Regions from separate parts of the Flavobacterium arsenatis genome, predicted to be linked through region 2. Evidence: riboswitches for the same ligand, from Rfam matches in the RefSeq annotation. Region 2 holds a riboswitch; the other holds the start of a gene.
The links. Region 2 has a riboswitch for S-adenosylmethionine ahead of J2X31_RS01680 (homocysteine S-methyltransferase family protein). Riboswitches for the same ligand answer to the same signal wherever they lie in the genome.
Positions count from the first base shown of each region.

Region 1 (4,653 bases), on a different contig from region 2:
CCACATTAAACAATCGGTCTTCTGAATCAATAAATTTCGGAATTACGAATGCCGAAATTGTCCCATCTGCATTCTTGAAAGCCTGTGCCACCAATTTAATTTTCAATCCTTTTTCACGGGCATATTTTAACTCCAAACCACCAATTGAGTTGATGCCAATATTCAGTAAATCATCAGGTTTTGCAATGTATCCGAAAGAATGTGCCAACAAAATCAGCAATTTATATTTCGCATCAAAACCACCTGTGTCCAAAATCGGATTACTTTCGGCAAAACCTTTATCCTGAGCCTCTTTCAATGCCTCTTCATACGACAAATTATCCTTAAATGTCTTCGTCAAAATATAATTTGTCGACCCATTCACAATCCCCTGAATCGATTCCAAAAGGTCATTGTCATAATATTCCTCAAGATTTCTGATGATGGGAATACTGGCACAACAAGCCGCTTCATACAACAACGGAACCTGATATTCACGTTGCAATTCAAGCAATTCCTCAAAATGTTCCGCAATCATTTTCTTGTTGGCCGAAACCACCGCTTTTCCGCTTTTCAAAGCACGCGTCACAATTTCATAAGCCGCTTCAGCATCATCAATCAGCTCCACAATCACATTTATTTCGGGATCATTAAAAATATCTTCCTTGTTGAACGTAAAATTTTCAGCGCCAATTTCACGCTTCTTATCCTTATCCTTGACACAAATATTCTTAATGTTGGCCTTCAAACCAGGCGTTTTTTGCAACACCTCATACAATCCAAAACCTACACATCCAAACCCGAACAAACCTATATTTAATTTTTTTCTTGACATTTTCTTTTATTTTTTTATTCAACACGAATCACACTAATTTTCACGAACAAAAATTTGTGCTAATTTGTGCAATTCGTGTTATATTTTTTTTGGAGCAAAACCCAAGGCATCTTCTCAATCCATTTTCCCGCTTTCCACTACTATCTTTTTGTTCCGAACCCCGGAACAAAAAGGATAGTAGCTACAATCGGGGCTAGATGAAATCTTTAGGTATTTTTTAAACTTTTTGACAAACTGTTGCTGTTCTCCTGCAAGGTTTTCAAAACCTTGTAGGTCTTTTTTTCGCAAAGCTTTTTTAGATTATACCTACAAGGTTTTGAAAACCTTGCAGGAAATTCGTTTAGTTCAACGACGAAGCAGTTTCTACATTCACTTTAACCGCATTTTCAATCGCCTGTTTCAAATCGGCAATCAAATCATCAGCATCTTCCAAACCAACAGAAAGACGGATCAAGCTATCGGTAACACCAGACTGGTATCTTTTTTCAACCGGAATCGATTTATGCGTCATTTCGCAAGGCAAACAACACAAGCTTTTCACGCCACCCAAACTTTCTGCGAGTTTGAATAATTTTGTTCCCGAAACAATTCTCGAAGCCAATTCCTTATCATCAATCACCAAATCGAAAGTGACAACACCACCAAAATATTTCTGTTGGCTTTTTGCAATTTCGTGGTTCTGATGTGTTTTCAAACCAGGATAAAAAACGTTTTTGATTAGTTTTTCAGTTGTCAAGAATTCAGCCACTTTCTGTGCATTTTCAGCATGTTGCTTGATTCTCAAACTCAAAGTTTCAATTCCTCGGATCACCAACCAGCTGTCGAATGGCCCAAGTATGGCACCCGAAGCATTTTGTATAAATTTGATTTTAGCACCCAATTCTTCCGTAGCGGTAATAACCAAGCCGGCAATCAAATCGCTATGTCCAGAAATGTATTTTGTAGCACTGTGAACAATTAAATCCGCTCCATATTCAATTGGTTTTTGGGCAATTGGCGAAGCAAAAGTATTGTCAACACAAAATAAAACATTGTGTTCTTTTGCAATTTTTCCAATCGCTCTCAAATCGGCAATCTTCAAGGTTGGGTTGGTTGGCGATTCAATCCAAATCAAAGCCGTCTTGTCTGAAATGGCATTGGCAACATTTTGGGCATCTGTCGCGTCAACATATTTAATACTGATTCCGAATTTCTCATAAATGTGCGTGAATAAGCGGAAAGCTCCACCATAAATGTCATCAACTGCAATAATTTCGTCTCCAGTTTTCAACAATTTCACAACTGCATCGATGGCAGCCAAACCGCTTGAAAAGGCATAACCATTTGTTCCGTTTTCTAATTTGGCAGCCAAATCTTCCAAGACCTTTCTCGTCGGATTGTTGCTTCTTGCGTAATCGAAACCTTTGTGAACGCCAGGTTCTTCTTGTACGAAAGTTGAAGTTTGGTAAATCGGCACCGAGATTGAACCGGTTAATTCGTCTACTGGAATGTAGTTTAGGATTTGTGTTTGCTCTTGCATCTTTAAAATTTTTAATGTTTGTAAATATTTTTTTTGTTGATTAAAAAAAACATTCAAAACCAGATATCAGAGGAGCATAAACAAAAAATGCTCTTCCGATAAGTCAGAAGAGCATATAATATTTTGAGGTATTATAAACAATTTCTAAGCTTATCTTTCCCCGCCATTGGCAAGGGTTGAAGGTAGCACCTTAAACACAAAAGTGATCAGGTTGCTAAGACGTCATCGGGTCAATTCCCTCGGTCTTTCTGGATAAGAATAATTTTTTAAAGAACTTGAGTGCAAATTTAGAGCATAAAAATTTATAAATCCAAATAAATTTTGAATTATTTTTTAAATCATTGAATTTAAGTGTTTTAAATATGTATTTGATTGGTTTATTTACAATTAATTTTTTATTTCGAGGTTGATACTGTTATTAAAACATCCTAAAAATATCAATAACAATTCGTAAATTTGAAACTTATTGAGTCGTTCAAAAAATCCTATGAAAAAATATTTACTACTTTTTTTTCTTCAAATCACTGCTTTTTCATTTGCCCAAATTGAAGATGCCTGGGTATATTTTAACGATAAGCCAGATACAGCTTTTTACCTTGAAAATCCATTGGAAATGCTCTCGCAAAGAGCTTTGGATAGGAGGAATTTGCAAAATATTCCATTGGATGAAAAAGATGTACCAATTGCCATTTCATACATCGAACAAATTACAAATTCAGTTGGAATTACCGTAATGGCGAAATCAAAATGGCTGAATGCCTTGCACATTCGCGGAACAATTTTGGACATACAAAACCTTGAAAATTTAGAATTCGTAGATCATGTGGATTTTGCAAATAAAAGCCTCAATAATGGAAATTTAGAGCGAAATGCCAATCAGCAACGAGCAAGTAATGTTAATAAAAACCTCGAAGCTTTAGTGACTTTTGGTTACGGAAATTCAAACATTCAGATTGAAATGCTCAACGGACATCTGCTTCACGAACAGGACTTTACAGGAACTGGAAAGATAATTGCAGTTATGGATACTGGTTTTGTGGGTGTTGATGTGACGAGTCCATTTCAAAGAATGCAGGAGAATAATCTGATTTTAGGAGGTTATGATTTTGTAAATTCAAGCACCAATTTTTATGGTGGTGGATCTCACGGAACGATGGTACTTTCCACAATGGGAGGTTTTGTAGAAAATCAACTTGTTGGAACGGCTCCTGATGCTCATTATTGTCTTTTTGTAACGGAAGATATCAATGGAGAAAATCCAGTTGAAGAATCTTTTTGGGTTGAAGCGGCTGAAATGGCGGATAGTTTGGGTGTGGATATCATCAATACTTCGTTGGGTTATTTTGGCTATGATAATCCTGATTACAGCTATACTTATGAAGATATAAATGGCACAACTTCGTTTATTTCAAGAGGTTCAGAAGTTGCCTTTTCCCGTGGGATGATTTGTGTTACTTCGGGTGGAAATTCAGGAACTACCGAGAATCCTCATATTGCAGTTCCAGCTGATGCAGAACATACTTTAGCCGTTGGAGCCGTTATGCCTGATGAAAGCTATGCGACTTTCAGTTCCATCGGGCCTTCTTTTGACGGAAGGGTCAAACCGGATGTGATGGCACAAGGTAAAAATGCTGTTGTTTCGAATGCCATTGGAGAGATTGTAACATCCGATGGGACTTCGTTTTCAGGTCCCATTACTGCAGGATTGGTGGCTTGTTTATGGCAAGCTTTGCCTGATAAAACCAATGCAGAAATCATACAGTTGATAAAAGAATCTGCAAATTTATATGCTACTCCGAATGCTCAATTTGGGTATGGAATTCCCGATTTTGATTTGATTATTCAGAATGCTTTAGGAGCGAATTCATTTGTTGAAAATAAATTTATTGTGTATCCAAATCCTGTTGAAAATGTATTGAATTTGAGTTTTTCAAAAGGCTTTAAAACTGGAGAAATCAGTATTTACAATAGTTTAGGACAAAGGGTTTTATTGGAAAAAATGAACGCTAATCTATCTCATTTATCTTTGGAAGATCTTGCTTCTGGAATTTATTTTTATGAAATAGTTTCTGGGGATGTTTCACAGAAAGGGAAATTAATAAAGAAATAAAGATGCCGTTTACATTTTCTCATCCGGCAATTGTTTTGCCTTTGGCTCTTTTGCCTAAACGATTTTTCTCTTTAACCGGACTTGTGGTTGGAAGTATGATTCCTGATTTTGAGTACTTTTTAAGAATGAAACTACAGAGCAATTATAGCCACACTTTAGAAGGTGTTTTTTGGTTTGACTTACCTCTTGGAATCTTGGCGTCGTTCGCAT
Region 1 is NZ_JAVDVI010000004.1:28,748-33,400, reverse strand. It holds gene J2X31_RS05465 (homoserine dehydrogenase) at 1-814, opposite strand, end outside; gene J2X31_RS05460 (trans-sulfuration enzyme family protein) at 1,155-2,333, opposite strand; SAM riboswitch class I at 2,481-2,592, opposite strand; gene J2X31_RS05455 (S8 family serine peptidase) at 2,821-4,443, shown strand; gene J2X31_RS05450 (DUF4184 family protein) at 4,446-4,653, shown strand, end outside.
Region 1: it holds a riboswitch for S-adenosylmethionine, as region 2 does, so the genes downstream of both, J2X31_RS05460 (trans-sulfuration enzyme family protein) here and J2X31_RS01680 (homocysteine S-methyltransferase family protein) in region 2, are expected to answer to the same signal.

Region 2 (4,653 bases):
ATAAGTCACAACGTTGATCGAAGTTGGTTTTGCAACACCAATTGCATACGAAACCTGAACCAAAACCTCGTCACACAATCCTGCAGCAACTAAATTTTTAGCGATGTGACGTGTAGCATAAGCAGCACTTCTGTCAACCTTACTTGGATCTTTTCCAGAAAAAGCACCACCACCGTGAGCTCCTTTTCCACCGTAAGTATCAACGATGATTTTTCTTCCTGTCAAACCTGTATCTCCGTGTGGTCCACCGATTACAAATTTCCCAGTAGGGTTGATGTGATAGGTAATTTGGTCGTTGAATAAATGAGCATATTGAGGGTATTTTGCCTTCACTCTAGGAATCAAGATAGAAACCAAATCCGATTTTATTTTAGCCAACATTGTTGCTTCTTCGTCAAAATCATCGTGTTGGGTAGAAATTACAATAGCGTCAATTCTTTGCGGTTTATTATCGTCAGAATATTCTAAAGTTACTTGAGATTTTGCATCAGGACGTAGATAGGTTATTTCAGAATTTTCTCTTCTCAAATTAGCTAATTCCTTCAATAAAGCGTGCGATAAATCTAAAGCCAAAGGCATATAGTTTTCCGTTTCATTCGTTGCATAACCAAACATCATTCCTTGATCTCCAGCACCTTGCTCTTCTTTACTTGCACGATCGACACCTTGATTAATATCGGCAGATTGCTCGTGAATAGCAGAAAGAATTCCACAAGAATTAGCTTCAAACATATATTCGCTTTTTGTGTAGCCAATTTTTCGAATTACTTCTCTTGCAATATGTTGAACGTCAAGATAAGTGTTCGATTTTACTTCACCAGCAAGAATTACTTGTCCGGTTGTAACCAAAGTTTCACAAGCCACTTTCGATTCGGCATCAAAAGCCAAAAAATTATCAATTAATGCATCTGAGATTTGATCTGCAATTTTATCAGGATGTCCTTCGCTAACAGATTCTGACGTAAATAAATAAGCCATAAAATAAATTTAAATTAAGCAGAAGAAAAATAATTGCAAGGAAAAACTAAAGGAGAGTGGTTCTGCTTTAGCATTTTTTTTATTCCAGAGATTTTAGCTGGAATAAGAGGTTGCAATCAGTTCAAATTTTTCCTCTTGATTTCGTTTGCAAATGTATGAAACCATTTTGAATTGCAAATTAATCTTAACCTTTTTTTGAAAACTTGTGATTTTACAAGCTAGTTTTCAAAAATCTAAATACGTAGTATTTAAATAGATGTACCAAACCTTTAAATGTTAAAGTTTTAATTTACGTTTGGTCAATTCAAAAATAGTTCAGAAGTTTGCTTCATCAAAAAATAAAAAAAAATGAATTTAACTATTTGCATTTGTCGTCATATGATGTGGAAAATTTCCGCAGAGGACAGTATTGCATAATTTTAAATTTTTTAAAATATACCAATCAAACCTCTGCAAATCGCAGGGGTTTTTTTATTACCAATTTCAAGAATAAAAAATAATTAATAGTAATAAGAAATAAAAAAATGAATTCAATCACCCATACAATGTTCCGTTGTTGTTCAATTTGGATGCACCGCATTCATCATCATTGCTATTGCCAAAAGTGAAAGATCTGATCTTTGTTATAGTTCAACTATAAGCCCTTTTGGTAAGCCATCCAAAAGGGCTTTTTTTATAACCGTAATCAAAGCTATTCAAAAATAAAAGTTGTTTTTTGTTTGTTTGTTAGAAACTGTCTTTGGCTTTTGACATTGGTCAGAGGCAGTTTTTTTAAACAAAACCCAAAACCCAAAACCCAAAACCCAATACCCAAAAACCAAAACCCAAAACCTTTAAACCCATTCCTCTATGTCAGCTATCAAAATAAACCTCATACTCTTCGGAATAGGAAAAGTAGGAAGTGCCTTAATCAATCAAGTTATCGAGCAACAAAAAACGTTACTCGAAGAAAAAAACATCGAACTCGTTTTTGCCATCATCACCAATTCAACCCTTGCTTTTTTCGAAAGAGAAGACCAAAAAAACAGATGGGATGCCGATTTCACAAAATCACCGGCACCTTTCAGCATCCAGAACATAATCGATTATGCAAAGCAAGAAGAACTCGAAAATCTCATCGCCATCGATGCAACTGCAAGTCCCGAAATCATAAAGTCATACAATTTGCTTCTCGAAAACAATTTCGACATTCTTTCCGTTAACAGCAACATTCCCAGTCCGGAACCCGAAGCTACTCCAGAGAATTTGCTCAATCTCATACTTCAAATCGCAGAAAATTATTCCGCACAGAAACGCCAAATCGCCTAAAACTTGAACCTACAACGTTGTAGGTTTATTTTTTTTTAAACCAGTTGCAAATCACAAATCTATTGCATTACTTTGCACTGTTCATAAACATATTGATTGTTATCACGAAAGGCGGAGGGATTAGACCCAGTGAAGCCTTAGCAACCCTACTCTCGTAGAAGGTGCTACATTCTATCTCGTTATCCATAACGAGAACAGATAACTCGGAGAAATTCTCTCAACCTTTCCTTGATAACATAAATAGTATAAATCCTAATTGTCATTTCGACTTTTAGGAGAAATCTGAAGCAAATCGCTTGCGAATTGGAGCAATCCATATTCCTGCTGGATGCAATATCTTTTGTTCTGAACCCCAGAACAAAAGGATATTTGCAACCATCAGGGCTATTTAGGAAACCATTTTTGCAAAATAATCTTTTTTCACAAAAAAGACAAAATTATCAGATTAGATAAGTATAAACTTAGAGCCTTAGTGCCTTTGTGGCAAAAAAACTATGTCAAAAATAAACCAAGCAATAAAAGAAAGAATCCTTGTCCTCGATGGAGCAATGGGAACAATGTTGCAACGCTACAATTTCTCCGAAGAAGATTTCCGAGGCGAACGTTTCAAGGATTTTCCACATCCCTTAAAAGGAAACAACGATTTACTTTCCATCACACAACCCGAAGCCGTAAAAGAAGTACACCGAAAATACTTCCAAGCCGGAGCCGATATTGTAGAAACCAATACATTTTCCGGAACCACAATCGGAATGGCCGATTATCATCTCGAAGATTTGGTTTATGAACTCAACTACGAATCCGCCAAAATAGCCCGCCAAGTCGCCGATGAATTCACCGACAAGCCCCGTTTCGTTGCAGGTTCAATCGGACCAACGAACAGGACCGCTTCAATGTCGCCAGATGTAAACGATCCAGGATATCGTGCCGTAACTTTTGATGATTTGCGAATAGCCTACAAACAGCAAGTAGAAGCATTGATTGATGGCGGAAGCGATGTCTTATTGGTAGAAACCATCTTTGACACCTTAAATGCAAAAGCCGCACTTTTCGCCATAGAAGAAGTTAAGGAAGAACGAAACCTTGATATTCCAGTCATGGTTTCAGGAACAATCACCGATGCTTCAGGCCGAACGCTTTCAGGTCAAACTGTAGAAGCTTTCTTGATTTCCATCCAACATATAGATTTATTAAGTATTGGTTTCAATTGTGCTCTTGGAGCCGATCAATTAAAGCCTTATTTGAAAAGATTGGCACACAATACACAACTCAATATTTCGGCACATCCAAATGCAGGATTGCCAAACGCTTTCGGTCAATACGATCAAACACCAGAAGAAATGCAAGCATTAATCAAGGAATATTTGCAGGATAATCTAATCAATATAATAGGAGGCTGTTGCGGAACAACCCCAGAGCATATAAAGTTAATTGCTGAAGTTGCTTCTCAATTCAAGCCAAGAAAGTTTGAACTTGCATAGAAGTTTTCCTGCAAGGTTTTCAAAACCTTGTAGGTATTTAGAATAATCGTATAAATCAATAAACCTACAAGGTTTTGAAAACCTTGCAGGATTAGAAAAATATAAATGTCAAGAACAAACAAAATAAATTTACAACTTTCAGGTCTCGAACCGCTTTTCATTACCGAAGAATCTATTTTCGTGAATGTAGGCGAACGTACCAATGTAACAGGTTCGCGTAAATTTCTCCGATTAATAAAAGAAGAAAAATACAACGAAGCACTTTCCGTTGCAAGAGAACAAGTAGAAGGTGGGGCACAAATCATCGACGTCAATATGGACGAAGGGATGTTGGATGGCGTTTATGCCATGACCAAATTCCTAAACCTGATTGCAGCCGAACCCGATATTGCTCGAGTTCCCGTAATGATTGACAGTTCCAAATGGGAAATCATCGAAGCCGGACTGAAAGTCGTGCAAGGTAAAGCCGTTGTAAATTCCATTTCCCTTAAAGAAGGAAAAGAAACCTTCATCCATCATGCCAAATTAATCAAACGATACGGTGCCGCGGTTATCGTAATGGCTTTTGACGAAGACGGTCAAGCCGATACCTACGAAAGACGAATCGAAATCTGCAAAAGGAGTTATGATATACTCGTAAACGAAGTTCATTTTCCGGCTCAAGATATTATTTTTGATCCGAATATCTTTCCTGTTGCAACTGGAATGGACGAACATAAATTAAACGCACTTGATTTTTTCAGGGCCACAAAATGGATACGAGAAAATCTTCCGTATGCCAATATTTCGGGTGGAGTGAGTAATGTTTCGTTTTCGTTTCGTGGTAACGATACCGTTCGTGAAGCGATGCATTCGGCTTTCCTTTATCACGCTATTTTAAACGGAA
Region 2 is NZ_JAVDVI010000001.1:391,812-396,464, reverse strand. It holds gene metK (methionine adenosyltransferase) at 1-978, opposite strand, end outside; gene J2X31_RS01685 (hypothetical protein) at 1,828-2,286, shown strand; SAM riboswitch class I at 2,383-2,491, shown strand; gene J2X31_RS01680 (homocysteine S-methyltransferase family protein) at 2,781-3,767, shown strand; gene metH (methionine synthase) at 3,873-4,653, shown strand, end outside.